Regions from separate parts of the Streptomyces sp. NBC_00483 genome, predicted to be linked through region 1. Evidence: predicted binding sites of a transcription regulator. Region 1 holds the regulator's gene; each other region holds the start of a gene.
What was found. The regulator HrcA, encoded in region 1, represses chaperone genes, less so after heat shock. The targets are predictions, from matches to a motif close to TTNGCACTCNGNNNNNCNGAGTGCNAA.
Positions count from the first base shown of each region.

Region 2: groES (co-chaperone GroES) is a predicted target of HrcA. The motif match lies at 5,660-5,686, and genes of this name have one in related genera.
Region 3: groL (chaperonin GroEL) is a predicted target of HrcA. The motif match lies at 4,681-4,707, and genes of this name have one in related genera.

Region 1 covers NZ_CP107880.1:3,611,072-3,620,519, forward strand. Annotated here, with positions in the region: gene OHA73_RS16000 (S41 family peptidase) at 1-2,043, opposite strand, end outside; gene OHA73_RS16005 (hypothetical protein) at 2,089-2,625, opposite strand; gene OHA73_RS16010 (16S rRNA (uracil(1498)-N(3))-methyltransferase) at 2,729-3,475, opposite strand; gene OHA73_RS16015 (nitronate monooxygenase) at 3,475-4,569, opposite strand; gene dnaJ (molecular chaperone DnaJ) at 5,360-6,496, opposite strand; gene hrcA (heat-inducible transcriptional repressor HrcA) at 6,497-7,513, opposite strand; gene OHA73_RS16030 (MBL fold metallo-hydrolase) at 7,645-8,382, shown strand; gene OHA73_RS16035 (DUF3097 domain-containing protein) at 8,417-9,235, shown strand; gene hemW (radical SAM family heme chaperone HemW) at 9,366-9,448, opposite strand, start outside.
Region 2 covers NZ_CP107880.1:5,780,151-5,789,598, forward strand. Annotated here, with positions in the region: gene rimI (ribosomal protein S18-alanine N-acetyltransferase) at 1-307, shown strand, start outside; gene tsaD (tRNA (adenosine(37)-N6)-threonylcarbamoyltransferase complex transferase subunit TsaD) at 300-1,394, shown strand; gene OHA73_RS26075 (hypothetical protein) at 1,391-1,639, shown strand; gene OHA73_RS26080 (class I SAM-dependent methyltransferase) at 1,659-2,249, opposite strand; gene OHA73_RS26085 (THUMP-like domain-containing protein) at 2,763-3,950, opposite strand; gene OHA73_RS26090 (polysaccharide deacetylase family protein) at 4,033-5,001, shown strand; gene OHA73_RS26095 (polysaccharide deacetylase family protein) at 4,998-5,627, shown strand; gene groES (co-chaperone GroES) at 5,831-6,139, shown strand; gene groL (chaperonin GroEL) at 6,258-7,883, shown strand; gene OHA73_RS26110 (SDR family NAD(P)-dependent oxidoreductase) at 7,968-8,741, opposite strand; gene OHA73_RS26115 (MOSC domain-containing protein) at 8,818-9,448, opposite strand, start outside.
Region 3 covers NZ_CP107880.1:5,430,830-5,440,277, forward strand. Annotated here, with positions in the region: gene OHA73_RS24345 (DUF7927 domain-containing protein) at 1-862, opposite strand, end outside; gene OHA73_RS24350 (glucosyl-3-phosphoglycerate synthase) at 901-1,848, opposite strand; SAM riboswitch class I at 2,012-2,166, shown strand; gene thrC (threonine synthase) at 2,185-3,492, shown strand; gene OHA73_RS24360 (ubiquitin-like small modifier protein 1) at 3,528-3,803, shown strand; gene OHA73_RS24365 (cold-shock protein) at 4,262-4,468, shown strand; gene groL (chaperonin GroEL) at 4,837-6,462, shown strand; gene OHA73_RS24375 (SDR family NAD(P)-dependent oxidoreductase) at 6,562-7,344, opposite strand; gene OHA73_RS24380 (TetR/AcrR family transcriptional regulator) at 7,485-8,072, shown strand; gene OHA73_RS24385 (Uma2 family endonuclease) at 8,085-8,762, opposite strand; gene OHA73_RS24390 (hypothetical protein) at 8,822-9,448, opposite strand, start outside.

The DNA.
Region 1 (9,448 bases):
GGCCGCCGGGTCGACGATCTGGCTGACCCGGGACAGGTCGACGGTGATGTTCGTGTCGCTGTCGTCGTCGTGCGCGGGCCGCCGGTCGCTGGGGACCACCTTCAGGACCTCGCCGGTCCACAGCAGCACCCGCTTGCCGTCGCCCGTGACCTCGAAGTGGTCGGCGTCGGCGCCGATCTCCTCGATGCGCTGCTGGGCCAGGTCGTAGCGCTCCAGGCGGTTCTTGGGCTCCGGCGCGTCGAGACCGGCCCGGGAGTCGCCGAGCACGCCGCGCACCGGGTGCCGCAGCCACAGCACGCCGTCCTTGGCAGTCCGCAGCCTGGAGTAGCGCGCGGCCTCCACCGGGAACGGCACGATGCGGTCGAGCAGGCCCTCCAGGTCGACCCGGGTCGCGGGCGCGCCCTCGCTGTCGGGCGTCTCGTCCTTGTCGGGAGTGTCGAAGGCCCGGCCGTGCCGCTGCGGCCCGAACGGGGACGGGGTCGTCGCGGCCAGCGTGATCAGGTGCGGCCGCGAGCCGCTGACGAACGCGAGGTCGAAGGCGTGCTCGTCGTAGACCGGGTCGAAGGAGCGCGCCGACAGGAACGCCAGGTGCTTGCCGTCGAGCGTGAACGCGGGCGCGTAGTCCCGGAAGCGCAGCGGGGTCGCCTCGCTGACGGACAGGTCGGTGGCGTTGGCGAGCTTGAGCTGGCGCAGGTCGTGCGGGCCGGGGTGCGACCAGGCGAGCCACGCCGAGTCCGGGGAGAACGCGAGCCCCGTGGCGTTCCCGTCCTCGCTGCGGTCCACCTCCCGTACGTCGCCGCTGTCCCGCTCGACGAGCAGTACCCGGCCGTCGTGCGAGGCGACGGCGACCCGGCCGCCGTCCGGCGCCACCGTCAGGGCGAGCACCCGGCCGAGCCGGCCCGCGCCGAGCCTGCGCGGCGTGGCGCCCGGCGCGGCCCCGGTGGCGGGCGCGAACTCCAGGGCGTCGTCGCCCTCGGCGTCCGTCACCCACACGACGTGTTCCTCGCCGTCCACGCGGAAGGTGTGCGGGAGCCGGGCGCGTACGCCCGGTTCGGCGGCGAGCGCGCGGGCGGGGCCCGCACGGTGGGTCACCCAGTGCACGGCGCCGCGTACGTTCACGGCGCTGCCGCGACCGGTGTGGTCGGGGGACGCGGCGCCGAACCAGTTCGCGGCGTCGACGGGCCGCGGCTGCAGATCGACGCGCTGGCCGCCGAGGCGGATGTCGAGCCGGCGCGCCTCCACGCCCTCGTCGAGCCCCTCGACGGCCCACAGTTCACCGGCGCTCGCGTAGACGACCCGCTCGCCGTCGGTGGCGGCGTGCCGCGCGTAGAAGCCGTCAAGGCCGCTGTGCCGCCGCAGTTCGGTCCCGTCGGAGAGGGAGGAGTAGAGCGCGCCGACGCCCTCGTGGTCGGAGAGGAACGCGACCCGGTCCCCCACCCACATGGGGCACTCGATGTTCCCGTCGAGCTCGGCGTGCAGCCGTACGAAGTCCCCTGCCCCGCCCTCGCCCGCGGCAGCCCGGTCGATCCACAACTTGCCCGCCGTGCCGCCCCGGTACCGCTTCCACCACGCGGCCTCCCGCCCCATCGGCGCGGACAGCAGCAGCACCTGGGTCCCGGGCCCGAACGCGACGCCGCCCACGGGCCCGTACGGCAGGGTCTCGGCGGGTCCGCCGTCCAGCGGCACGGCCCGCGCCCAGCTGCGGCGCAGCGAGGCCTGGCCGTGCGTGGTGGTGGCGAGGACCCGCCCGTCGGGCGTCCAGCCGCGCACGCTGGTCGTCCAACTCCCCCAGTGCGTCAGGCGCTTGGCGGGCCCGCCGGCCACCGGGGCGATGTGCACCTCCGGCGCTCCGTCGCGGCGCGAGGTCCAGGCGACCGTCTCGCCGTCCGGGGAGAGCCGGGGGTTGCCGACGGGCATGTTGTCGGCGCTGACCCGCCAGGCGCGGCCGCCGTCGAGGGGCGCGGCCCACACGTCGTCCTCGGCGGTGAAGACCACCAACTCGCCGTGCAGGTGCGGGAACCGGAGGTACGCAGGAGTCGTCACCCGGCCCAGCCTAAATTTGGCCGCCGCCCACGTCAGCCCGTCTGATCACTTGCCCTGGAAAGTCGGCGGGGGCGCCGTCACGGTGACGGTCTCGGTGATCGTGCCCGTGGCGCCCGGTTGCGGCTCCTGCGGCTTCGGGTCCTCCGAGGGCGCCGGCTGCTGCGAATCCTGCGGTGGCGAAGTACTGTCGCTCGCCGCGCAGTTGCCGAGCACACCGACGCTGAACCACACCTTGTTGTCGATACGCCCGATGATCTTTCCGCGCACGCACTTGCCGGAGACGACCCCGTACACCCACCCCTCCACGGTGATGTCCTTGCCGTCCTTGGTCTTTCCCCGGCACTCGACCTTCACCTCGCCCGACGTGGCGCTACCGGACGGAGAGCTGCTGCTGAACGTGCCGTTGCAGCTGAGCCAGGCGACATTGGCGTTCTGCCGGTTCAGCTCGTCGGTGGCCGTCTGATCGGTGGTGATCGCGACCGTGGACACATTGAGGTCGCCCTCGATCGGCTGGCACGCGACGCCCGTGGCGACGACGGCAGCAACGAGGACAAGCCCGCTGAACCCTCTCGATCCCCGCATGCACGGCAGAATGCCAGTGGACGTACAGCCTCGGTAGTGCGGTTGCAGCCACTGTTGCAGTCACTGTGGACACACCCGTCGGACGGGTACCTGTGACGGGTGCCTACCCCCACCGTCCCGTACGTCCCAGCAGCAACGCCACCGCCGCCGTTCCGGCCGTCGACGTGCGCAGGACGCTCCGCCCGAGCCGCATCGGCCGCGCCCCGGCCTCCTCGAAAACCGTCAACTCCTCGGGCGACACGCCGCCTTCGGGGCCGACGACGAGCACGATCTCGCCGCTGTCCGGGAGTTCGGCCGAAGCCAGCGCCCCGCTCGGGGTGTCCCGGTCCTCGTGCAGCACCGCCGCGAAGTCCGCCCCGGCGAGCAGCGCGGCGACTTCCTTCGTCGTCGCGGCCTCCCCGACGTCCGGAAACCGCACCCGCCGCGACTGCTTCCCGGCCTCCCGCGCGGTGGCCCGCCACTTGCCGAGCGCCTTGAGCCCGCGGTCGCCGCGCCACTGCGTGATGCACCGGGAGGCGGCCCACGGCACGATCGCGTCGACGCCGGTCTCGGTCATGGTCTCCACGGCGAGCTCGCCCCGGTCGCCCTTGGGCAGCGCCTGTACGACGGTGATCCGCGGCCGCTCCTCGGTCTCCACGTGCACGGGGCCCGCGTCGACGAGCAGCCGGTCCTTGCCCTCACTGCCGGTGACGACGGCCTCGCACCACGAGCCGAGCCCGTCGGTGAGCGTCACCGTCTCCCCGGCCCGCAGCCGCTTCACGGAGACGGCGTGGCGCCCCTCGGGCCCGTCGAGCACATACGCGCGGTCGCCGGGGACGGCCCCCTCGACGACGAATACCGGAGCGGTCATCAGGCGGCGCCCCGCTGCGTCAACGCGGCCCTGGCGGCGTCGAGTTCGGCCGCGAGGACCTCCACGAGCTGCCCGGCAGGGAGCTCCCGCGCGAGCCGGTGCCCCTGGCCCGCCCACAGCGCCATGCCCTGCGGGTCACCGGCCTTGGCGGCGGCCTTGCGCAGCGGCGACGTCATGTGGTGGACCTGCGGGTACGCGGCGGGGGCGTACGGGCCGTGCTCACGCATGAACCGGTTGACGAGCCCGCGCGCGGGCCGCCCGGAGAAGGCACGGGTCAGTTCGGTCCGGGTGAACAGCGGGTTGGTCATGGCCTGCTTGTGCGGCTCCGGTGCCCCGGACTCCGGGGTGACCAGGAACGCGGTGCCGAGCTGCGCGAGGTCGGCGCCGGCCGCGAGCACCGCGGCGATCTGCGCGCCGCGCATGATCCCGCCGGCGGCGATGATCGGCAGCTGCACGGCCTCGCGCACCTGCACGATCAGCGAGAGCAGGCCGAACCCGCTCCCGTCGGCCTCGGGGTTGTCCCGGTGCGTGCCCTGATGCCCGCCGGCCTCGACCCCCTGTACGCACACCAGGTCGGCGCCGGCCTCCTGCGCGGCCTGCGCCTCCTCCACCGACGTGACGGTGACCCCGACCTTCGTGCCCACGCGCTGCAGCGCCTGTACGACCGAGCGCCGGGGGCAGCCGAAGGTGAAGGTGACCAGCGGAACGGAGTCGTCGACGAGGATCGCGAGCTTGGCGTCGTAGCCGTCGTCGCTGCAGCTGTCGGTCTCCCCGAGCGGGGTGCGGTACCAGGTGGCCTCGCCCGCGAGCTGGTTGCGGTAGACCTCGACGGTGGCCGGGTCCGCGTGCTCGGTCTGCGGCATGAAGAGGTTGACGCCGAAGGGCCTGGCGGTCAGCGCCCGCGCCTGTTTGATCTCCTCGTACATCCCGTCGGCCGTTTTGTACCCGGCGGCGAGAAACCCGAGCCCGCCCGCCTCGGCCACGGCGGCGACCAGTGCGGGGTGCGAAGCGCCGCCCGCCATGGGGGCCTGCACGATCGGAAGTGGGCAGAGATCGGTCAGTGCGGAGGACATGACCGCATCGTGCCATGTCACCCGCGACCGACCGAATCGACCGGGACGCCACCCCGGCCCCCGCGGGCTCTCGCCCAAGAGCGGAGCTGACTTCGCCGAACCGGCGTCACGGCCACGGGGCTCCGCCCCGGACCCCGCGGGCTCCCGTCCCAGAACGGGGCTGATTGTGCCGAACCGGCGTCACGGCCCGGGGACGCCGTCCCGACCGGACCGACTTCACCGAACCGGGGTTACGGCCTCGGGGCTCCGCCCCGGACCCCGCTGCTCAATCGCCGCAGGGGCTGGAATTGCCCACCCGCCGCGGAGCTTGAATTGCCCCACCCGCCCGCAGGCAATCGCCCGGCTCCCGCCCATCTCCCACCCGCCCGCCCCCTCCGGGGGCGTCGGCCCGACGGGGTACCGCCACCCGCCTTGGCCGATCCGCCGGCAGCCACGGCTCCCCACCCGTCGCGGTCGACACTGCCCCCGCCTTGGGCAACCCGCCGCAAGCACGGCTCCCTACCCGTTGCGGTCGGCCGCACCCGACTTGGGCAATCTGCCGCCTGGGGCGGCAGGGTGGGCAAGGCGGCACCCCGGTGCCGCGCACCCCTTACGGCGGGCCCGGCCCCGGTGCAGCGGCCGGCACCCCGGCGCAGCGCACCCACAACGCAGGGCCCGCCCCCGGCGCAGCGACCGGCACCCCGGTGCCGCACAACGAGAACGACAGGCGCCGACCCCGACACAGGCCCGGAACACCGGCGCCGCGCACCGTGGACACACGTCGGCCCCCGGTGCCACGCACCGGGGGCCGACCTTGCCTACGACGGCTGACTCAACGGCCGTTGAACGCGTCCTTCAGGCGGGAGAAGAGCCCCTGCTGACCCGGCTGGAACTGCCCCGTGGGCCGCTCCTCGCCGCGCAGCTTGGCAAGCTCCCGCAGCACCCGCTCCTGCTCCGGGTCCAACTTCTGCGGCGTCATGACCTCGACGTGCACGATGAGGTCACCACGGCCGCCGCCCCGCAGATGCGTGATACCGCGCCCGTGCAGCGGAACCGATTGGCCGGACTGCGTGCCCGGCCGGATGTCGACCTCCTCCGTGCCGTCGAGCGTCTCCAGCGGCACCTTCGTGCCGAGGGCCGCCGCCGTCATCGGGATGGTCACCGTGCAGTGCAGATCGTCGCCGCGCCGCTGGAAGGTCGGGTGCGGGAGTTCGTGGATCTCCACGTAGAGGTCACCGGCGGGGCCGCCACCGGGGCCGACCTCGCCCTCGCCCGCGAGCTGGATCCGCGTGCCGTTGTCCACACCGGCCGGGATCTTCACGGTCAGGGTCCGACGGGAGCGGATGCGCCCGTCGCCCGCGCACTCCGGGCACGGAGTGGGCACGACCGTGCCGAATCCCTGGCACTGCGGGCACGGCCGCGAGGTCATGACCTGGCCGAGGAAGGACCGCGTCACCTGCGAGACCTCACCGCGCCCGCGACACATGTCGCAGGTCTGCGCCGAGGTACCGGGCGCCGCGCCCTCACCGCTGCAGGTCGTACAGACCACAGCCGTGTCGACCTGAATGTCCTTCGTGGTGCCGAAGGCCGCCTCGTCCAGCTCGATCTCGAGCCGGATCATGGCGTCCTGGCCGCGCCGCGTACGGGACCGGGGCCCGCGCTGCGACGCCGTGCCGAAGAAGGCGTCCATGATGTCCGAGAAGTTCCCGAACCCACCGGCGCCGAAGCCACCGGCCCCGCCTCCACCGGACTGCGACAGGGGGTCGCCCCCGAGGTCGTAGACCTGCTTCTTCTGCGGGTCGGAGAGCACCTCGTAGGCGGCGTTGATCTCCTTGAAGCGCTCCTGAGTCTTCGGGTCCGGATTCACATCCGGGTGAAGCTCACGCGCCAGCCTTCGGAAGGCCTTCTTGATTTCGTCCTGGGAAGCGTCGCGGCGCACGCCTAGTACGGCGTAGTAGTCCGTGGCCACTTACGACTCCGCCAGGATCTGTCCGACGTAACGTGCCACTGCGCGTACTGCTCCCATCGTTCCCGGGTAATCCATGCGGGTCGGGCCGACCACGCCGAGCTTGGCCACTGCCTCGCCGCCCGAACCGTAGCCGACCGACACGACGGACGTGGAGTTGAGTCCCTCATGGGCGTTCTCATGACCGATCCGTACGGCCATGCCCGAATCTCCCAGCTCGCCAAGGAGCTTGAGGAGCACGACCTGCTCCTCCAATGCTTCCAGAACGGGCCGGATGGTGAGGGGAAAATCATGTCCGAAGCGAGTGAGATTGGCGGTTCCGCCGATCATCAGCCGCTCCTCGGTCTCCTCGACGAGTGTCTCCAGAAGGGTGGAGAGCACCGTGGAGACCGTGCCCCGGTCCTCCTGCTCGAAGGCGTCCGGCAGGTCCTGCACCAGCTGCGGCACGTCGGCGAACCTGCGGCCCGCGACGCGGCTGTTCAGCCGGGCCCGCAGGTCCGCCAGGGACGACTCACCGAACGGCGCCGGGCAGTCGATCATCCGCTGCTCCACGCGCCCGGTGTCCGTGATCAGTACGAGCATCAGACGGGCGGGTGCGAGCGCGAGCAGCTCGACATGGCGCACGGTGGACCGGGTCAGGGACGGGTACTGGACGATCGCCACCTGCCGCGTCAGCTGCGCGAGCAGCCGTACGGTGCGTCCGACGACGTCGTCGAGATCGACGGCGCCGTCCAGGAAGTTCTGGATGGCACGCCGCTCGGGCGCGGCCATCGGCTTCACGGCGGTGAGCTTGTCGACGAACAGGCGGTAGCCCTTGTCGGTGGGGATGCGCCCGGCACTGGTGTGCGGCTGGGCGATGAATCCCTCGTCCTCCAGGGCTGCCATGTCGTTGCGCACGGTCGCCGGCGAGACCCCGAGCTTGTGCCGCTCGGTGAGCGCCTTGGAGCCGACGGGCTCCTCGGTGCCGACGTAGTCCTGGACGATGGCGCGCAGCACTTCGAGCCTGCGTTCATTGAGCATCGGCGCACACCTCCAGAAACAGCCGTTGCGGTCATCCTGTCTTTGGCACTCCATGTGGGCGAGTGCCAATCGTCCCCGGGTCAGTGTACGGCCGGTGGGTACGGGCCCGGCAAGGGCGCTAGCGTCGAGGTATGGAGTTCGCGCAGCGTATCGATTGGGCCTCGGTGGGTTGGGAGGGGCTCGCGCCGAATGTGGGGCGGGTGCGGTTGCCGGGCCTGGACTGCACGAGTGGCCTCGTCGTGGGTGAAGAAGCGGCGCTCTTGATCGACACCGGATCCTCACTCCGTGAAGGCGCCCGGCTGCGCGCCGATGCCCGCGCGCTCCTCGGGGCGCACCGGAGAGTGACCCATGTCGCGTTGACGCACCCGCACTTCGACCACGTGCTCGGCACGGCCGCGTTCGCGGGCGTCGAGGTGTACGGGGCGGTGGGCATCGACACCCTCTTCGAGCGCGGCGCCGAGGGGCTGCGCGCCGACGCGGTGCGGCACGGTGTCGACCCGGACGCGGCGACCGAGGCGGTCGACATCCTCGTCACCCCGCCGCACCGGGTGTGCGGCGAGTGGACGCTCGACCTGGGCGGCCTGACGGTGCTGCTCGCGAACATCGGCCCGGCGCACAGCGGCCATGACCTGGCCGTACTGGTTCCGGGGTCCCCGGAGATCGTCTTCTGCGGCGACCTGGTCGAAGAGTCGGGCGAACCTCAGGCGGGCCCGGACGCGGCACCGCGCCACTGGCCCGCGGCGCTCGACCGGCTCCTCGACCTCGGCGGCGAGGACGCGGTGTACGTCCCGGGGCACGGTTCGGCGGTGAATGCGCAGTTCGTCCGCGCGCAACGCGCCACATTGGCGACGCGTTTCGGCGTGTCGTAGCCCTGGCCTGCGCACTTCTCTTATCGTCTGCCGGATGCGCCAGTACTCTGCCGACCTGACTCCCCCCTGGAAGCGGAACAAGCCGGTCCCCGAGGTTCCGGCCGAACCGGACCTCGTCGTCGAGGAGGTCACCACGGGCTTCTGCGGAGCGGTGATCCGGGTCGAGAAGACGGCGCAGGGTCCGACGGTGACCTTGGAGGACCGCTTCGGCAAGCTCCGGGTGTTCCCGATGGAGCCGCGCGGCTTCATGATCGACGGCAAGGTCGTCACCCTCGTACGCCCCTCGGGGCCCGCCCCGACCCGCCCCGCCCGGAGCGCGTCCGGCTCGGTGGCGGTCCCCGGCGCCCGCGCACGGGTGGCCCGGGCGGGCCGCATCTACGTGGAGGGCAAGCACGACGCCGAGCTCATCGAGCGGGTCTGGGGCCACGACCTGCGCATCGAGGGCGTGGCGGTGGAGTTCCTGGAGGGCGTCGACGACCTTCCGTCGATCGTCGACGACTTCGCCCCCGGCCCGGACGCCCGCCTCGGCGTCCTGGTCGACCACCTGGTGCAGGGCTCGAAGGAATGGCGCATCGCCCAGTCGGTGACGAGCGAGCACGCACTGGTCGTCGGCCACCCGTACATCGACATCTGGGAGGCGGTGAAGCCGTCATCGGTGGGCATCGAGGCATGGCCCCGCGTCCCCCGCGGTCAGGACTGGAAGACGGGCGTGTGCCGGGCGCTGGGCTGGCGGGTGGCGAACACGGGCGAGGCGTGGCAGTACATCCTGAGCCGGGTCCACTCCTACAAGGACCTGGAGCCAGAACTCTTGGGCAGAGTGGAAGAGTTGATCGACCACGTAACCGTGACCTGACGCTTTCCAGTGCGTTAAGCACACCGGGTCTGGCCGACTGTGTGCTCTCCGCCTTCGCGGAGGTGTCCCGTCGATCAGTTCGTCCACTCGGCCGAGGAGTTCGTCTTCCCCACCTACGTGGGGGTGCGCCTCAGTCCACCAGGTCCCGCACCACCGCGTCCGCCAGCAACCGGCCGCGCAGCGTCAGCACCGCGCGGCCCGCGGCGAACGGCT
Region 2 (9,448 bases), 2.2 Mb from region 1:
GGACCTTGCCGACATCCAGACCATCGCCGCCGCCCGCGACCACTGGGGCACCGGGCTCGGCGCCCGGCTGCTCACCGAACTGCTGCGGCACGCCACCGCCTTCGAGGTCGACCAGGTGATGCTCGAGGTGCGCGTCGACAACACGCGGGCGCAGAAGCTGTACGAGCGCTTCGGCTTCGAGCCGATCGGCTTCCGGCGCGGCTACTACCAGCCCGGCAACATCGACGCCCTCGTGATGCGCCTGACCACGACCACCGCGAACGACACCGCGAACGACACTGTGAACGAAGAGAAGACCCATGGCTGACGAACCGCTCGTCCTCGGCATCGAGACCTCCTGCGACGAGACCGGCGTCGGCATCGTCCGCGGCACCACCCTGCTCGCCGACGCCGTCGCCTCCAGCGTCGACGAACACGCCCGCTTCGGCGGCGTCGTCCCCGAGGTCGCCTCTCGTGCGCACCTGGAGGCGATGGTCCCCACGATCCAGCGCGCCCTGAAGGACGCGGGCGTCACGGCGAAGGACCTCGACGGCATCTCCGTCACCGCGGGTCCTGGCCTCGCGGGCGCCCTGCTGGTCGGGGTGTCGGCCGCCAAGGCGTACGCGTACGCGCTCGACAAGCCGCTCTACGGCGTCAACCACCTCGCCTCGCACATCTGCGTCGACCAGCTGGAGCACGGCACGCTGCCCGAGCCGACGATGGCGCTCCTTGTGTCGGGCGGGCACTCGTCGCTGCTCCTGTCCACCGACATCACGTCCGATGTGCGGCCGCTCGGTGCGACCATCGACGACGCCGCCGGTGAGGCCTTCGACAAGATCGCGCGGGTGCTGAACCTCGGCTTCCCGGGCGGGCCCGTCATCGACCGGTACGCGAAGGAGGGCGACCCGAACGCGATCGCCTTCCCGCGCGGGCTCACCGGGCCGCGCGACCCCGCGTACGACTTCTCCTTCTCCGGCCTGAAGACCGCGGTGGCCCGCTGGATCGAGGCCAAGCGGGCGGCGGGGGAGGACGTGCCGGTGCGCGACGTGTCGGCGTCCTTCCAGGAGGCCGTCGTGGACGTGCTGACGCGGAAGGCCGTGAAGGCCTGCAAGGACCAGGGCGTCGACCACCTCATGATCGGCGGTGGCGTCGCCGCCAACTCGCGGCTCCGTGTCCTCGCCGAGGAGCGCTGCGAGCGGGCCGGGATCCGGCTGCGTGTGCCGCGGCCCAAGCTGTGCACGGACAACGGCGCGATGGTCGCGGCGCTCGGCGCGGAAATGGTGGCCCGCAACCGGATGCCGTCCTCGTGGGACCTGTCCGCGGACTCCTCGCTCCCGGTGACGGAGCCGCACGTCCCCGGCCACCACCATCACGACCACGTGCACGAGGTCAGCAAGGAGAACCTCTACTCATGACCGTCGCGTTGATGTGGGAGGCCCGCGCCGTCGAGGGGCGTGGCGAGAAGCTGCTGAGCTGGGCGAAGGAGCAGGTCCTCGAACCGGCCCCGGAGCGCCGCGAGACGTTCCGGGGGCCGCGGGACCGGGTGCTCGTCATTACGTGGTGGGATGCGGCGTACGACGCGGACCTTCCGGAACTTCCGGAACCGGACGGTGAGTTGGTGACCCGCACGGTCCACCGCTGGCGTTTCGAGGCCGCGTAGGGCCGTAAACCCCAGGGCTCTAGTGGTCCGCTGTGTACGTCAACAGGTAGCGCCAGAAGAGCAGTTGGCGCACCTCGCTGCCGGGGAGCAGGCGTGCCGCCTCCTGGCGGATCTCCGGAAGCTGCATCTCCGGCTGCTGCACAGGGGGTTGCGGCGGGGGAGTGCGGACGCCCCGGGCGCGTTCGCCCGCGTACACGGCGAGGCGTGCCACCGCGTTCGTCGGGGACGCGACCACGTCCCACGGCGTCATGCCGTCGTAGCAGCCCAGTACGAGCAGCCGGCCGCCGGGCGCGAGGGCCTTGCGGAAGCGGGTCAGCGTCTCGAACGGCATGTGGTGCAGGCTCGCCAGGCAGCTGATCACGTCGTAGTGGGCGGGCGGGAGTTCGGCCTGCGCGGCGTCGGCGACGCGGTAGCGCGGCCCGCCACCGGTCGCCTCCGCCACGGCCAGCGTCGCCGGATCCGGGTCGAGCGCGTCGACCCGGTACCCGTGCGCCACGAGCCGCCGCGCGAAGCGGCCGGTGCCGCAGCCGACGTCGAGTGCGGTTCGCCCCTGCGGGGGCAACTGGCGCAGCAGCAGCGGGTGGTAGTGGTCATTGTGATCGAACGGCACGTCGGGCCTCCGGCGGTTCGGGACGACGGGGTCGGGCCCCGCGCCATGATGACGCGGCACCGGTGTTCTGGGGCGGTGCCGTGGCCGGCGCCTTCCGCATGTGCAGCCTGCACCGGGGTGCCGCCTTGCCCACCCTGCCGCCCAAGGCGGCAGATTGCCCAAGGCGGTTGGCGTCGACCGCCAAGGGTGGGGAGCCGCGGCTGGGGGTGGATCGCCAAAGCGGGGGCGGTACCCCGTCGGGCCGAGCCCCCGGAGGGGGCGGGTGAGTGGGAGATGGGCGGGAGCCGGGCGATTGCCTGCGGGTGGGCGGGTCTACTCAAGCCCCTGCGGCGGGTGGGCAATTCAAGCCCCTGCGGCGATTGAGCAGCGGGGTCCGGGGCGGAGCCCCGTGGCCGTAACGCCGGTTCGGCACAATCAGCCCCGCCGGCGATTGAGGCGCGGGGTCCGGGGCGGAGCCCCGAGGCCGTAACGCCGGGTCGGCGAAAACAGCCCCGCGGGCGGAGCCCCGACGCCTCAACCCACCGGCGCGCCGACAAGCATCGTGGGCGCACCCGCAACCCGGGTCAAAAACACCGTCACCGCCCGCCTCCCGAAGGGCTTCGGCATTGCCTTCCGCCGCAACTCCTCCGGCTCGACCGCCGACCCCCGCTTCTTCACCGTCAGCACGCCGACCTCCCGCTCCCGCAGCAACGCCTTCAACTTCTTCACGTTGAAAGGGAGTTGGTCGGTGATCTCGTACGCGGCGGCGTAGGGCGTGGCGTGCAGCTCGTCCGCCGTCACGTACGCGATCGTCTCGTCGACGAGCCCGCCGCCGACCTCCTCGGCCACCTCGGCGACCAGGTGCGCCCGGATGACGGCGCCATCGGGCTCGTACAAGTACCGCCCGACGGGCCGTACTTCGGGGTCGGGAAGCCCCCTGCCCACCAGCGCCCGCGGCCCCGGAAGCAGCGTCGCCCGCATCCGCCCGGGAGCGGTCCCGAACCACAGCACCGCCTCCTTCACGTCACCCCCGTCCGAGATCCACTCGGCGTCGGCCTCCGCGGGGATCGCCTCGTGCGGGATGCCGGGGGCGATCTTCAGCGCGGCGTGCGGCGCCTTGAGCGCGGCGGACACGGCCCAGGACAGCGGCGGGGAGTAGGCCTCGGGGTCGAAGATCCGGCCCCGACCACCCCGGCGCGCGGGGTCCACGAACACGGCGTCGTACGCGGCCGTGTCCACCTCGGTGACGTCCGCCTCGCGCACCTCGATGAGCCCCGCGAGGCCGAGCGCCTCGGCGTTCGCCCGCGCCACCTCGCACGTCAGCGGGTCCCGGTCGACGGCAAGCACCCGGATCCCCGCGCGGGCGAGCGCGATCGCGTCGCCGCCGATGCCGCAGCACAGGTCGGCCACGGAGCGCACGCCGAGCGCCTCGAAGGCGCCGGCCCGGTACGCCGCCACGCTCGTCCGCGTCGCCTGCTCGACCCCGTTCGGCGTGAAGAACATCCGGGCCGCGTCCTCGGCCCCGAACTTCGCCACCGCCCGCTGCCGCAGCCGCGCCTGGGCGAGCGCGGCCGAGACGAGTTCGGCGGGGTGCTCGCGGCGCAGTTTCGTGGCGAGGGCGAGCTCCTGGGCCGGATCGTGATCGCGGAGTTCGTCGAGCAGGGCCAGGCCCTCGGGGGCCAGGAGGGCGGAGAAGGCGGCGGGGTCGTTCACCCGGCCCATTGTGGGCCAGGCGGGCGACGGTGCGCGCCAGGCGGAGGTGTCGGCTCCGGAACGGGCCCGTGAGCTGTAAGGATCCGGCGCCATGCAACTAGTACGACAAAATGAGAAACACGCCTCAAAGGGGACTCGGAAGAGACCCGGTAAGAGACCCGGCGCGACGACCGGCGTCCGCCTCCTCGCCGGCCTGCTCGCCGCGTCCGCCCTCGCCACCGGGTGCGCGGCCGGCACCCCGGAGCGGACCCCCGTGAAACCGGCCCCCGGCCAACAGGGCCTCCAGGCCGCTCCCGCCCGGGCCCTCGACTCGTACGCGACGAAGCTGCGCGCCCAGCGGGCCGCGCTCGTCGCGGCGACCAAGCGCTGGGGCCTCGCCGACGTGCCGCTCACCGCCCCGCGCCCACCGGCGAAGAAGCCGGTCATCGAGGCGCGGACGGGCTTCGAGGTCGACGGCCAGAAGAAGCTCGGCCTGCCGCCGGTGTTCACGACGATCCCGACCAAGGACAAGGTCGTCTTCCTCACCATCGACGACGGCGCCGAGAAGGACCCGCGGTTCCTGAAGATGATGAGCGAGCTGCGGATCCCGTACACGGCGTTCCTGACCGACGCCGAAGTCAGGCCGAAGTACGGCTACTTCAAGAAGATGCAGGCCCGCGGCGTCACCCTCAACAACCACACGCTCCACCACCCGTTCCTGCCCGCCCTCTCGTACGCGCGTCAGAAGCACGAGATCTGCGGCATGCAGGACGTCATCGAAAAGAAGTACGGCAAGCGGCCCACGCTCTTCCGACCGCCGTTCGGCGACTACAACCAGAACACCCTGCGCGCCGCCAAGGCCTGCGGCATCGAGTACGCCCCGATCTGGAACGCAGAGGCGTTCGTGGACCGCATGGACTACCGAGAGTGGGACCGCAGCATCCATCCGGGCGACATCCTGCTCACGCACTTCAGGGGCCGCAAGGACTGGAAGGGCACGATGCCCGACATGATCCGGAACCTCATGAAGTACCTCACCGACCGGGGCTACGCGGTGGCGCGCCTGGAGGACTACCTGTGACACCGCGTGGGCCGCGGGCGCGGCTGCTCGGCTGCGCCCTGGCCGCCGTTCTGCTCACCGGGTGCGCGCGGGAGGCCGCCCCGCCGCCGCGCCCTGCGGCGGGCGCAGAGGCGGCGGTCCCGCCGGTCGTCTCCCGCGTCCCCACCCGCGACAAGGTGGTCTTCCTCGCGTACGAGGACGGGGCCGGGCGGGACCCCCGCTTCGTCGGCCTGGTCCGCGACCGACGCCTCCCGGTCTCGCTGTTCCTCGCGGGCCCGGGCGTGGGCCGCCTCGGCGAACTGACCGCCCTGGGCGCCCGGGTGCAGAACCGCACCCTCACCCACGCCCTCCTGCCGGGCCTCGGATACGTGGAGCAGCACGCCGAGATCTGCGGCCAGCGCGACCGCGTCGAGGCCCGCTTCGGGGCGGCGCCCCGCCTGTTCCATCCGCCCCGGGGCGCGTACGACGCGAACACGCTCCAGGCGGCGGCCGAGTGCGGCGTCGACGCGATCGTCCTGTGGCGCGAGCCGGCGGAGCGGTTGCGCCCCGGCGACATCCTCGGGGCGCGGGCGGAGACCACGCCGGCTCTCGTGCGCCGTATCGAGGCCGAGGGGTACGAGGTGGCGGCCCTGGAGGACTACCTGTGAGCCGCCGGTCCACCGATCAGCGACGGAGTCGATTAGCAGTCCGCTTGACCGAGTGCTAATCGCAGTCATAGTCTCGGCCCTGGCACTCACCACTGGAGAGTGCCAACAGCGACGGGCAGGTCCGGCACCCGCGACGACGGATCCACCTGGTCGCCACCCCAGACTGTTAACCCCGTGAGATCTCCGAAGGGGGAGACCGGATCGTGACGACCACCAGCTCCAAGGTTGCCATCAAGCCGCTCGAGGACCGCATTGTGGTCCAGCCGCTCGACGCCGAGCAGACCACGGCCTCTGGCCTGGTCATTCCGGACACCGCGAAGGAGAAGCCCCAGGAGGGCGCTGTCCTCGCCGTGGGCCCGGGCCGCTTCGAGAACGGCGAGCGCCTTCCGCTCGACGTCAAGGTCGGCGATGTCGTGCTGTACAGCAAGTACGGCGGCACCGAGGTGAAGTACAACGGCGACGAGTACCTCGTCCTCTCGGCTCGCGACGTGCTCGCGATCGTCGAGAAGTAATTCACCGAGGCTTTTGAAGCTTCACCGAAGCAGAACGCTTTGAACTGCGCCCCTGGCCCCCGCTGAGAATGCCGGGTGCGAGGGGCGCGGTTCGTTTCGAGAGGACTGATTCAGCTCCATGGCGAAGATCCTGAAGTTCGACGAGGACGCCCGTCGCGCCCTCGAGCGCGGCGTCAACAAGCTTGCCGACACGGTCAAGGTGACGATCGGCCCCAAGGGCCGCAACGTCGTCATCGACAAGAAGTTCGGCGCCCCGACCATCACCAACGACGGCGTCACCATCGCCCGTGAGGTAGAGGTCGAGGACCCGTACGAGAACCTCGGCGCGCAGCTGGTGAAGGAGGTGGCGACCAAGACCAACGACATCGCGGGTGACGGTACGACCACCGCCACCGTGCTCGCCCAGGCCCTGGTCAAGGAAGGCCTGCGCAACGTTGCCGCCGGTGCCTCCCCGGCCGCCCTGAAGAAGGGCATCGACGCCGCGGTCAAGGCCGTGTCCGAGGACCTCCTCGCGACCGCCCGTCCGATCGACGAGAAGTCCGACATCGCCGCCGTCGCCGGTCTGTCCGCCCAGGACAACCAGGTCGGCGAGCTCATCGCCGAGGCGATGGACAAGGTCGGCAAGGACGGTGTCATCACCGTCGAGGAGTCCAACACCTTCGGTCTGGAGCTCGACTTCACCGAGGGCATGGCCTTCGACAAGGGCTACCTGTCCCCGTACTTCGTCACCGACCAGGAGCGTATGGAGGCCGTCCTCGACGACCCGTACATCCTGATCCACCAGGGCAAGATCGGCTCGATCCAGGACATGCTCCCGCTCCTGGAGAAGGTCATCCAGAACGGTGGCTCCAAGCCGCTCCTGATCATCGCCGAGGACGTCGAGGGCGAGGCTCTGTCGACCCTGGTCGTGAACAAGATCCGCGGCACGTTCAACGCCGTCGCCGTGAAGGCCCCCGGCTTCGGTGACCGCCGCAAGGCGATGCTGCAGGACATGGCCACCCTCACCGGTGCCACCGTCATCGCCGAGGAGGTCGGCCTCAAGCTCGACCAGGCCGGTCTCGAGGTGCTCGGTTCCGCGCGCCGCGTGACGATCACCAAGGACGACACCACCATCGTCGACGGTGGCGGCAAGTCCGAGGACGTGCAGGGCCGCGTCGCGCAGATCAAGGCCGAGATCGAGAACACGGACTCGGACTGGGACCGCGAGAAGCTGCAGGAGCGCCTGGCCAAGCTGGCCGGCGGCGTCTGCGTCATCCGCGTCGGTGCCGCGACCGAGGTCGAGCTCAAGGAGAAGAAGCACCGTCTGGAGGACGCCATCTCCGCGACCCGCGCCGCGGTCGAGGAGGGCATCGTCTCCGGTGGTGGCTCCGCTCTGGTGCACGCCTCCAAGGTCCTGGACGACTCCCTCGGCAAGGAGGGCGACGAGGCCACCGGTGTCGCCGTCGTCCGCCGCGCCGTCGTCGAGCCGCTCCGCTGGATCGGCGAGAACGCCGGCCAGGAGGGCTACGTGATCGTCTCCAAGGTCAAGGAGCTCGAGAAGGGCCACGGCTACAACGCCGCGACCGGCGAGTACGTGGACCTGGTCAAGGCCGGCGTCATCGACCCGGTCAAGGTCACGCGCTCCGCCCTGGAGAACGCCGCCTCCATCGCCTCCCTGCTCCTCACGACCGAGACCCTGGTCGTCGAGAAGCCGGCGGACGAGGAGCCGGAGGCCGGCGGCCACGGCCACGGTCACTCGCACTGACCTGCTCCGCTGAAGTAACCCGAGGCCCGGCTCCCCGTCGCGGGGGGCCGGGCCTCGGCTTTTGCTCTTCGTGGAGCAACTCCCTTACTGGGGACCGTACTTGCGGCCCGTGCGGGAGGTGATCCCGCCCAGCAGGACCCGCGGCGTCACCTTCACCACGCCCATCAGGGCCTTGTACCGGGGGTCCGGGATCGACAGCGACTTGCCACGCGCGAGGTCCGCGAGCGCCGCCGACACCAGCTTGTCCGCGTCGAGCCACATCCACTTCGGGATGTTGCCCGTGCCCATTCCGGCCCGCTCGTGGAACTCCGTACGGACGAACCCGGGGCACAGTGCCATCAGTCGGACCCCACTGCCCGCGAGGTCCTTCGCCGCGCCCTGCGTGAACTGCACGACCCACGCCTTCGAGGCGCCGTACGTACCGCGCGGCACGAACGCCGCCACCGACGCCACGTTGACCACGCCACCGCGCCCACGCTCGCGCATCGCCCCCGCGGCCGCCGACGTCAGCCGCAGCACCGCCTCGCAGTGCACCTTCAGCATCGTCAGCTCGTCGGCCATCGGGACCTCGAGGTAGTGCCCCTTGTTGCCGAACCCGGCGTTGTTGACCAGCAGATCGACCGCGGCCTTACGGTCCGTCAGGCGCGCCTCGACCGCCGCGATCCCGTCCTCCGTGGCCAGGTCGGCGGTGAGCACCTCGGCCTCGATGCCGTGCCGGTCGTGCAGCTCTGTCGCCTGCTCGTGCAGCCGCTTGGTGTCGCGCGCGACGAGCACCAGGTTGTGCCCGTCGGTGGCGAGTTGCCGTGCGAACGCGGCGCCGATGCCCGCGGTGGATCCGGTGATCAGGGCGGTAGTCATGCGCCAAGGTTAATGAGCGCGGAGTGGTGCTCGTGATCACGGCCCCGGGGCGTGGGAACGGCCGGCCGCAACGAGCCTACGAGCCGTACTTCTCGACGTACTCCCGCGCGGAGCGAACCGCCTCCGGATGCAGCGCGTCCCCCGCGGCGAGCAACCGCGGCAGCAGCTCCCGCTCGGTCGTCACCGCACGGAACTGAAGGGCCACGGTGACCTCGTGGTCCGGCCGGTGCACGACCTCGATGGAGTCGCCCGCCCGGATCTCGCCCGGCTCGATCACCCGCAGATACGCCCCCGGCGCCCCTTCCCGGGTGAACCGCTTGACCCAGCCCCGCTCGCCCAGGTGCCCCTGGAAGGTCCGGCACGGAATCCGGCTCGACGTGACCTCCAGGAGAAGCTCGGCCCCGACCCGCCAGCGCTCGCCGATCCGCGCGCCCGACACGTCGACCCCTTCGGTCGTGAGGTTCTCGCCGAACGTGCCGCTGGGCAGCGAACGGTCCAGCTCCTTGCCCCACGCGTCCAGGTCCTCACGCGCGTACGCGTACACGGCCTGGTGGTCCCCGCCGTGGTGCCGCAGGTCGCACACCGCGTCCCCGGCGAGCCCGCTCGCGCCGGTCCCCTTGGGGCCCGGCGCCGACACCCGCACGGGACCGGTGACCGGCCGCTTGTCGATGCCCGTGACTCCCTCGGGCTGGTCCGTGTACTCGGCG
Region 3 (9,448 bases), 1.8 Mb from region 1:
GCGGGGTGCCCGAGGTCCGGTAGAAGCCGTCCACGGTGACCCGGGTGGCGGGGGAGGTGGAGCGCTGCAGGACGTGGCCGCCGTAGATGTAGACGTTGCGGCGGTCCGGCGCGTAGGCGTCGTTGGGGCCGTCGTACTTGTAGACGACGGTCATCGACCAGCCGGCCACGCAGCCCTTGCCGGTGGGCGCCCAGATGTCGCCGACGGAGACCGGGATCGGCGCGCCGGTGCCGGTGACGCCGCTGAAGAGGCTCGTGACGTCGGCCTCGCCCGTGTAGTAGTGCGGGCCGCTGGTGGAGGCGGGGTCCTGGACCAGGTCGTCGGGGGAGACCTTGGTCGGGGCCGTGCCGTTCACACCGACCGAGGGGACCGCGTCCAGCGGGTCGCCGGGCGAGGGGACCACATTGGCGCCGGAGATGTCGCAGCGCTTCAGCTGGGCGCCGCTCGGGCCCTTGTACGTGCCGTCGTTGCCGCCGAAGAAGAGGCGGGCGTAGGCGACCTGGGCGCCGGGCGGGACGGTGACCCTGCCGGTGCTGGAGCCGTAGCCGTCGGTCGTCCCTGCGGTGTTGATCCGCTGCATGACGAACGTGTTGTTGTTGTCCTTGCCCTCGCCGTTCGCGGCGACGGCGCAGCGTCCGGCCATGGTGGCGTCGTCCGTCGGGCAGCCCATGACCGTGTTGCCGATGGTCTTGAAGTCGCCGTAGATCGATTCGTCGTAGCGCTTGGCGAAGGGGGAGACCACGTCCGCGGAGGCGGGGATCGGCGCCAGGCCCGCCATGCCCGTCAGGCAGGCGGCGAGGGTGGCGGTGACGGCGCACGCCGCCCTGCCCTTGAACCTGCCCTTGAATTGTCTGAGCCACATAAAGGGCAAGTTAGACAAAACATATGATTATGCGGCGCTTATGCGACGCGACGCTCCGCATACTCACCGATTTCGATCATCGGCGGCCGCTCCTCCGTGTCGACCTCGTGGGTACGCGGCTCGAAGCCGTCCTCCCCGCGCTCGAACTGCGTGAGCACCGGCCTGACGAGGTGCCCGCGCGCGAGGCGGAGCTGGGCCGTGCGGTAGATCGCCGCCGCCATCCGGCCGAGCGCCTGCCCGTCCTGGTGCCGGTGCTTGCGCACACCGACGTCGACCTGGGCGAGCGCGTCCAGGCCCACGGTGTGCAGCGCGTCCACCAGCAGGCCGAGCTCCACGCCGTATCCGACGGGGAACGGGAGCCGTTCGAGCAGCGAGCGCCGGGCCGCGTACTCGCCGCCCAAGGGCTGGACGAATCCGGCCAGTTGGGGCCAGTGCAGATTGAGGATCGGCCGCGCCATCAGCTCGGTCACCCGGCCGCCCTGCCCCGCGGCCCCGGCCAGCGGACGGTCGTACATCGCCTTCACGAAGTCCACGCCCGGCTCGGTGAGCAGCGGCCCGACGATGCCGGAGACGAAGTCCGCGGAGAACTCCTTCAGATCGGCGTCGACGAAGCACACGATGTCACCGGAAGTGACGAACAGGGAGCGCCACAGCACCTCACCCTTGCCGGACCTGACCGGGATCCGCGGCAGGATCGTGTCCCGGTGCTCGACGCGCGCCCCGGCCGCAGCCGCGACCTCGGAGGTGCGGTCCGTGGAGCCGGAGTCGATCACGACGAGCTCGTCGACGAGCGGCACCGCGTCCGTCATCAGCGTCCGCCGGATCTCGGAGACGATCTCGCCGACCGTCTCCTCCTCGTTCAGCGCGGGCAGTACGACACTCACCGTCCGGCCCGAGGCCTGCTTGGCGGCGACCAACCGGTGCAGCGGATGGTCGACCACGGACCAGGAGCGCCTGTTCAGCCAGCGCTCGACCTCTTCCAGCACGGTCTGCGTTCCTTCCCTCAGGACCAACATGTGATCCATCTCGCGCATCGGACGACTATCTCAAGGGTCCGGGCCTTCGGTTACAGTCTTGAACAAGGCCGGTGACCATCGCATGTCGGGGGTCGCCCGCCGCACACACAACTGAATCCACACAATCGAATACCGCTCATCCAGAGGGGCAGAGGGATACGGCCCGTTGAAGCCCCGGCAACCCTCCAGCCGGTCTCGTCCGCACACCGCAGTGCGCCCGCGAGGCTCCCGGCTAGTGAAGGTGCCAAATCCGTCTCGTGGCGAGATGCGTCGCGAGGAAGATGAGGAGAAAGGGCCTCGCCTCTCATGGCTGTACAGACTGTCGCCACCGAAACCGCCGCCACGACGGACTCCGTCGATCTGGGCCCGGCCTCCGGACTTTCCTGCCGCGAGTGCGGCGCCGTCGTTCCGCTCGGCCCCGTCTTCGCCTGCGCCGAGTGTTTCGGTCCCCTCGAAGTCGCATACGACCTTCCCGTCGGTGACCCCGAGGCGCTCCGCAAGCAGATCGAGTCCGGCCCCGCCAACATCTGGCGCTACGCCCCGCTGCTGCCCGTCCCGGCCGACGTCGCCGAGAGGCCGAACCTGAACCCCGGCTGGACCAAGCTCGTCAAGGCCGACAACCTCGGCCGTGAACTGGGCGTCGCCGAGGGCAAGTTGTTCGTCAAGGACGACTCCGGCAACCCGACGCACTCCTTCAAGGACCGCGTCGTCGCGCAGGCCATCGAGGCCGCCCGCGCCTTCGGCTTCACCACCCTCTCCTGCTCCTCCACCGGCAACCTGGCCGGCGCCGTCGGCGCCGCCGCCGCCCGTGCCGGCTTCCGGTCCTGCGTGTTCATCCCGCACGACCTGGAGCAGGGCAAGGTCGTCATGGCCGGTGTCTACGGCGGTGACCTCGTCGCCATCGAGGGCAACTACGACGACGTGAACCGCTTCTGCTCCGAGCTCATCGGCGACCCGCTGGGCGAGGGCTGGGGCTTTGTGAACGTGAACCTCCGCCCGTACTACGGCGAGGGCTCCAAGACGCTCGCGTACGAGATCTGCGAGCAGCTCGGCTGGCAGCTCCCGGACCAGCTGGTCATCCCGATCGCGTCCGGCTCGCAGTTCACGAAGATCGACAAGGGCCTGAAGGAGCTGATCAAGCTCGGGCTCGTCGAGGACAAGCCCTACAAGCTCTTCGGCGCCCAGGCCGAGGGCTGCTCCCCGGTCTCCGTCGCCTACAAGGGCGGCCACGACGTGGTCCGCCCGCAGAAGCCGACCACCATCGCCAAGTCCCTCGCCATCGGCAACCCGGCCGACGGCCCGTACGTCCTCGACATCGCGCGCCGCACCGGCGGCGCCGTGGAGGACGTCAACGACGAGCAGGTCGTCGACGCGATCAAGCTGCTCGCGCAGACGGAGGGCATCTTCGCCGAGACGGCGGGCGGTGTCACGCTGGGTGTCACCAAGAAGCTCATCGAGGCGGGCCTCATCGACCCGTCGCTGACCACGGTGGTCCTCAACACCGGTGACGGTCTCAAGACGCTGGACGCGGTCGCCGAGTCCTCGCAGGCCACCGCGACGATCCGGCCCAACCTGGACGCGTTCCGCGAGGCCGGCCTCGCCACCGACCTCTGAGCCCGACCGAACTTGTAGCAACAGGAGTTACCAGCATGAGCGTCAACGTTCGCATCCCCACCATCCTGCGCACCTACACCGGCGGCAAGGCCGAGGTCGCCGCCGAGGGCGCCACCCTCGCCGACGTCATCTCCGACCTCGAGAAGAACCACACCGGCATCGCCGCCCGCGTCCTCGACGACCAGGGCAAGCTGCGCCGCTTCGTGAACGTCTACGTGAACGACGACGACGTCCGCTTCGAGCAGGGCCTTCAGACGGCGACGCCGGACGGCGCCGGCGTCTCGATCATTCCGGCCGTCGCCGGAGGCTGACCATCAAGCACAGTGCCGGAGGCTGATCTTTCGCCGTTTTACGCAGAGTTACTTGAATTGCCCCCTCCGCAAGAGAAGCGGAGGGGGCAATTCTGCATGGTTGAGCGCGGTACAGTTGGGGAAGCTGCTGCGTTTCGCTGAGCGGTGCATGACGGGCGCATATGAGTTCTCGCCCGAAGCCCGACAAGAAGTAGCCAAAGTGTCCGGCCCTTTCGGGCCCTTTATGGCATTTACACGGCCCGACTTGCCCAAGGATACGGCGAGTTGGCCCGGTTTCCCCGATCTGGCGTGCCCAGAATTCTCGTCCGACTGACCTGTTGCAGACGGCAGTTGGGCAGATACATTCAGCCGCGGTCGACGCGTTCCGGCGCACACCCCCATATCCCATGGGGCGTGAGGTCTGACCCGGGTCCGCGAAGTGCGGTCCTGCGCAAGGGCCAGTAATAGGGGAGTTAGGCATGGCTCAGGGCACCGTCAAGTGGTTCAACGCGGAGAAGGGGTACGGCTTCATCGCGGTCGACGGTGGTGCGGATGTTTTCGTCCACTACAGCGCGATTCAGATGGACGGCTACCGCACCCTCGAAGAGGGTCAGCGGGTCGAGTTCGAGATCTCGCAGGGCCAGAAGGGGCCGCAGGCCGACATGGTCCGCGTGGCCGCCGGCTGAACGCGCGCGTCAGACTGCAAGCTTGTACGTCGCACGTTGCGGAGGGCTCGTCTCCCGGGTAACCGGGGGGCGGGCCCTTCGTGCTGAACGGGTCCCGCCTGCGCTTTCGTGGTACGGCCTTGCGCCCGCCCGTCGCCCGACCGCCACCCCTCAACGATCCCGCTGCGCGGGAGCACCTTGCACTCGTAGGGGTCGAGTGCTAATCATTGGGCTTAGCACTCTCCGAGTGAGAGTGACAAAACTTGGATCGGGTCGGTGAGGTCCGGGGGCCGGGTGGTGCAAGGAGCCACAAGGCCCGCAGGCCGTCCGTCGCGGGCACCAGCACGGTCCTTTTGCGTTAGCCACCCCGTCCGGGAGGACCACTTCACATGGCCAAGATCATCGCGTTCGACGAGGAGGCACGGCGCGGCCTCGAGCGCGGCATGAACCAGCTCGCCGACGCCGTCAAGGTGACCCTGGGCCCCAAGGGTCGCAACGTCGTCCTCGAGAAGAAGTGGGGCGCCCCCACGATCACCAACGATGGTGTGTCCATCGCCAAGGAGATCGAGCTCGAGGACCCGTACGAGAAGATCGGCGCCGAGCTGGTCAAGGAGGTCGCGAAGAAGACGGACGACGTCGCCGGTGACGGCACGACGACCGCGACCGTCCTGGCCCAGGCGCTCGTTCGCGAAGGCCTTCGCAACGTAGCCGCCGGCGCCAACCCGATGGCCCTCAAGCGCGGCATCGAGCGCGCCACCGAGGCCGTCTCCGCCGCCCTGCTCGAGCAGGCCAAGGAGGTGGAGACCAAGGAGCAGATCGCCTCCACCGCCTCCATCTCGGCCGCCGACACCCAGATCGGCGAGCTCATCGCCGAGGCCATGGACAAGGTCGGCAAGGAAGGCGTCATCACCGTCGAGGAGTCCCAGACCTTCGGTCTGGAGCTCGAGCTCACCGAGGGTATGCGCTTCGACAAGGGCTACATCTCGGCGTACTTCGCCACCGACATGGAGCGTATGGAGGCCTCGCTCGAGGACCCGTACATCCTGATCGTCAACTCGAAGATCGGCAACGTGAAGGACCTCCTTCCGCTGCTCGAGAAGGTCATGCAGTCCGGCAAGCCGCTGCTGATCATCGCCGAGGACGTCGAGGGCGAGGCCCTGTCGACCCTGGTCGTCAACAAGATCCGTGGCACCTTCAAGTCCGTCGCCGTCAAGGCCCCGGGCTTCGGTGACCGTCGCAAGGCCATGCTCGGCGACATCGCCATCCTCACGGGCGGCACCGTCATCTCCGAGGAGGTCGGCCTCAAGCTGGAGAACGCCGGTCTCGACCTGCTCGGCCGTGCCCGCAAGGTCGTCATCACCAAGGACGAGACGACGATCGTCGACGGCTCCGGTGAGAGCGACCAGGTCCAGGGTCGCGTCAACCAGATCCGTGCCGAGATCGAGAACAGCGACTCGGACTACGACCGCGAGAAGCTCCAGGAGCGCCTCGCCAAGCTCGCCGGCGGCGTGGCCGTCATCAAGGCGGGCGCGGCCACCGAGGTCGAGCTCAAGGAGCGCAAGCACCGCATCGAGGACGCCGTTCGCAACGCGAAGGCGGCCGTCGAAGAGGGCATCGTCGCCGGTGGTGGCGTGGCCCTCCTCCAGGCCTCCGCGGTGTTCGAGAAGCTGGAGCTCGAGGGTGACGAGGCGACCGGCGCCAACGCCGTGAAGCTCGCGCTCGAGGCCCCGCTCAAGCAGATCGCCGTCAACGGTGGTCTCGAGGGTGGCGTCGTCGTGGAGAAGGTGCGCAACCTGACCGTCGGTCACGGTCTGAACGCCGCCACGGGTGACTACGTCGACATGATCGCCGAGGGCATCATCGACCCGGCGAAGGTCACGCGCTCTGCCCTGCAGAACGCCGCGTCCATCGCCGCGCTGTTCCTCACCACCGAGGCCGTCATCGCCGACAAGCCGGAGAAGGCCGGCGCTGCGCCGGCCGGCGGCGGCATGCCGGGCGGTGACATGGACTTCTGAGCCGCTCGCGGTTCAGCCCGTCCGTAACCCCGAGGGCGGCACCGACTCTTCACGAGTCGGTGCCGCCCTCGGGGCGTTTTAGGCCTGGTGGCGACAGGTCTAAGCGGTCTTGACGGAGCCGCCGTCGATGAGGTGGTCGGTGCCCGTCGTCGCGGCGGCGAGCGGGGACGCCAGATACGTGACCAGAGTCGCGACCTCTTCCGGTTCGACGAGCCGACCGATGAGCATGCCCATGGCCGCGGGCAACCCGGCCAGGAGGTCGGCGTGGGGGACGCCCATGGCGGCCGCGAGTCCGGCGCCGTAACCCGTGGGGCTCTCCCACATGGCGGTGCGGACCGGGCCCGGAGAGACGGTGTTCACCCGGACCCCTTGTGAGCCGAACTCCTCCGCCAGTGCCTTGCCGAACGCGGTGAGCGCGGCCTTGGCGGTGGTGTACGGGACGGGGCCGCCGTGCGGGACGCGCGCGCCGATCGAGGAGACGTTGACGATCGCGCCGCGGGCGGCCAGCAGTGCGGGCAGTGCGGCGCGGGTGACGCGGACGGTGGCAAAGAAGTTCAGGTCGGTCACCTGTGCCCACTGGGCGTCGGTCAGATCGAGGAAGCCGCCGCTCAGGTCTCCGTCGCCGCCGCCGATGTTGTTGACCAGGATGTCGATTCCGCCCAGCTCGGCCACGGCCTCGGTCACCAGTCGCTCGGCGCCGGCCGGATCGGACAGGTCCACCGTCACCGGTATCGCCCCGGCCGCCTTCCACTCCGGGGCCGCGGTGCGCGCGGCGGCGACCACGCGTACGCCTTCGGCGGCCAGGGCCTGGACGACAGCGAGCCCGATCCCTCGGCCCGCTCCTGTGACGAGGGCGGTCTTGCCGTTCAGGTGCAGGTTCATGACGCTTCCCCTTGCTCGGCATGTGCAACTCGGCTGATGCGTCGAACATAGAACATGCATCACCAATGTCGCAAGTAGTCGCCAAGCTGCCACATTGGCGTACTCTCGTGGGGTCTCCCCTCCGGAAGGAATCGCTCGCCATGCCGCAGCCCGCCTCCGCGAAACCTCTTCGTGCCGACACCGAGCGGACCGTGCGCGCGATCCTCGAAGCGGCCGAGCGGGTACTGGCCGTGAATCCGGCGGCGACGATGGAGCAGATCGCCGAGGCCGCCGGAGTCGCGCGGACCACCGTCCATCGGCGGTTCGCCTCCCGGGAGGCGCTGATCAGGGCGCTGGCGGCCTGGGCGACACAGCGATTCCACGAGGCCGTCGAAGCGGCGCGCCCTGAGACGGCGCCGCCCTCCGTCGCGCTCTATCAGGTCACCGCGAACGTGCTGCGGGTGAAGGTCAGTTGGGGCTTCGCGATGGGCGCCCTGCCCACCGACGATCCCGAGGTCGCGCGCGTCCACGCCGACGTGATGACCCGCTGCGCGCGGCTGTTCGCCCGCGCCAGGGACGCCGGACTGTTGCGGCCCGACGCCGACCTGGACTGGGCGCGAACCGTGTATTACGCCCTCATCCACGAGGCCGCGGTTCAGTCCCCGGAGACCGACGCGGCCGTGGACGCCCTTGCCACGCGGGTCGTGGATACGTTGCTGCACGGCGTGGGCACGCCGGCGTCCGGCTGACGCGGGTGGGCGTCAGGCGTAGTCCTTGAGCCTCTCGGTTTCGAGGGTGATGGTGACCGGGGCGGGGAGGCGGACCGTCGCTCCGTAGTGGTACGGGCGGCGGTTCTGGTAGACGCCGTTCTCGGGGGAGCTGTGGACGACGACCGTGTCGTTGTCGCGGTCGACGAGGAGGTAGACGGGGATGTCCGCGTAGGCGTAGGCGCGGGGCTTCTCCTGGCGGTCGCGGCGGTCGGCGTCGCGGTCCTTGGAGGTGACTTCGACAGCCATGAGGACGCCGTCGGGGGAGGCCCACTCGTCCTGTCCGGCGAAGTAGTCGATGGCGGTCAGGGTGCCGTCCGGCTTGATGCAGCCCTTTCTGTACGTGTCGATCCGCAGGCCCTGCTCGGGATGCAGCGCCAGTTCGGGGCGCTGCATCATGCACTGGCGGATCAGCCACATGATGATCGAACCGTGGTCGCCGTCCGACATGGGCTTGACCGCTGGCTTTCCGTTGAGGAGTTCCAAGGTCACCGTCTCGGGGGCGACGCGGGCCAGTTCCTCGAAGTCCTCGACGTCGATGGGGCCGTGTTTCACGAGCAGCCGTCCGTTCAGGAATTCGAGCTTGTTGCGCAGAGTCTCCGGAGCCTTTCGGTTCAGCTCCTCGAAGTCCTCGATGCTCATCTGAGGGCGGTCGGCGGTGCCAGGGGTCATGGATGTGCCTCCTCGCCTCCATCGTGCCCCGGATGTACGGGTCCGGATCGTCGGCGCGGTCACACGCGTGCCCTTTCGGAGCGGGGGAGCATTGTCGCGCGGGCCTGGGCGGCGCGGGCGCGGACGGCTTCCGGGGTGAGTGGGCCCGCGGGCGGGTAGGCGGGGCGGGCGCCGCTGCAAGGGGTGCAGAAGCCGCCCGGCAGGGCCTCGGGGCGGCCGGGTGTGCCGCATTTCGCGCACTCGATGAGGCGTAGGACCGGGCGGTTCGCAGGTGGTGGGGGTGGCGGGGGAAGTTTGTCGGTCAGGCGGCGGCGCAGCAGTGCGGCCGGGCTGTGCACGGGTGTGGGGAGCCCGGCCGTCAGCGCGTGCAGCAGGGTGTCCTCGGTGGCGCCCCGCTCGAACCAGCGCTCCACATCTGGCGCGAGCCGGTCGCACTCGGCGGCTGACAGGGCCAGCGACGGCGCCGTGCGGCCGAGGGCGGTGAGGAGGAGCAGCGCGCGGCTGCGGGTGGGGCGTGGAGGTGGTTCTTCGGGCGGCGCGTCCCGGCCCGTCTCCGGTACATCGCCCCTGACGTACGCCGTCCACCACGTGTCGCCCCGCGCCGTGCGGGAGAACCAGGTGCGCGTCACCCAGCGTGCGCTCCCGGAGCCCTGCACGTGTTCGCGGCCGCGTCTCAAGTGACCGGC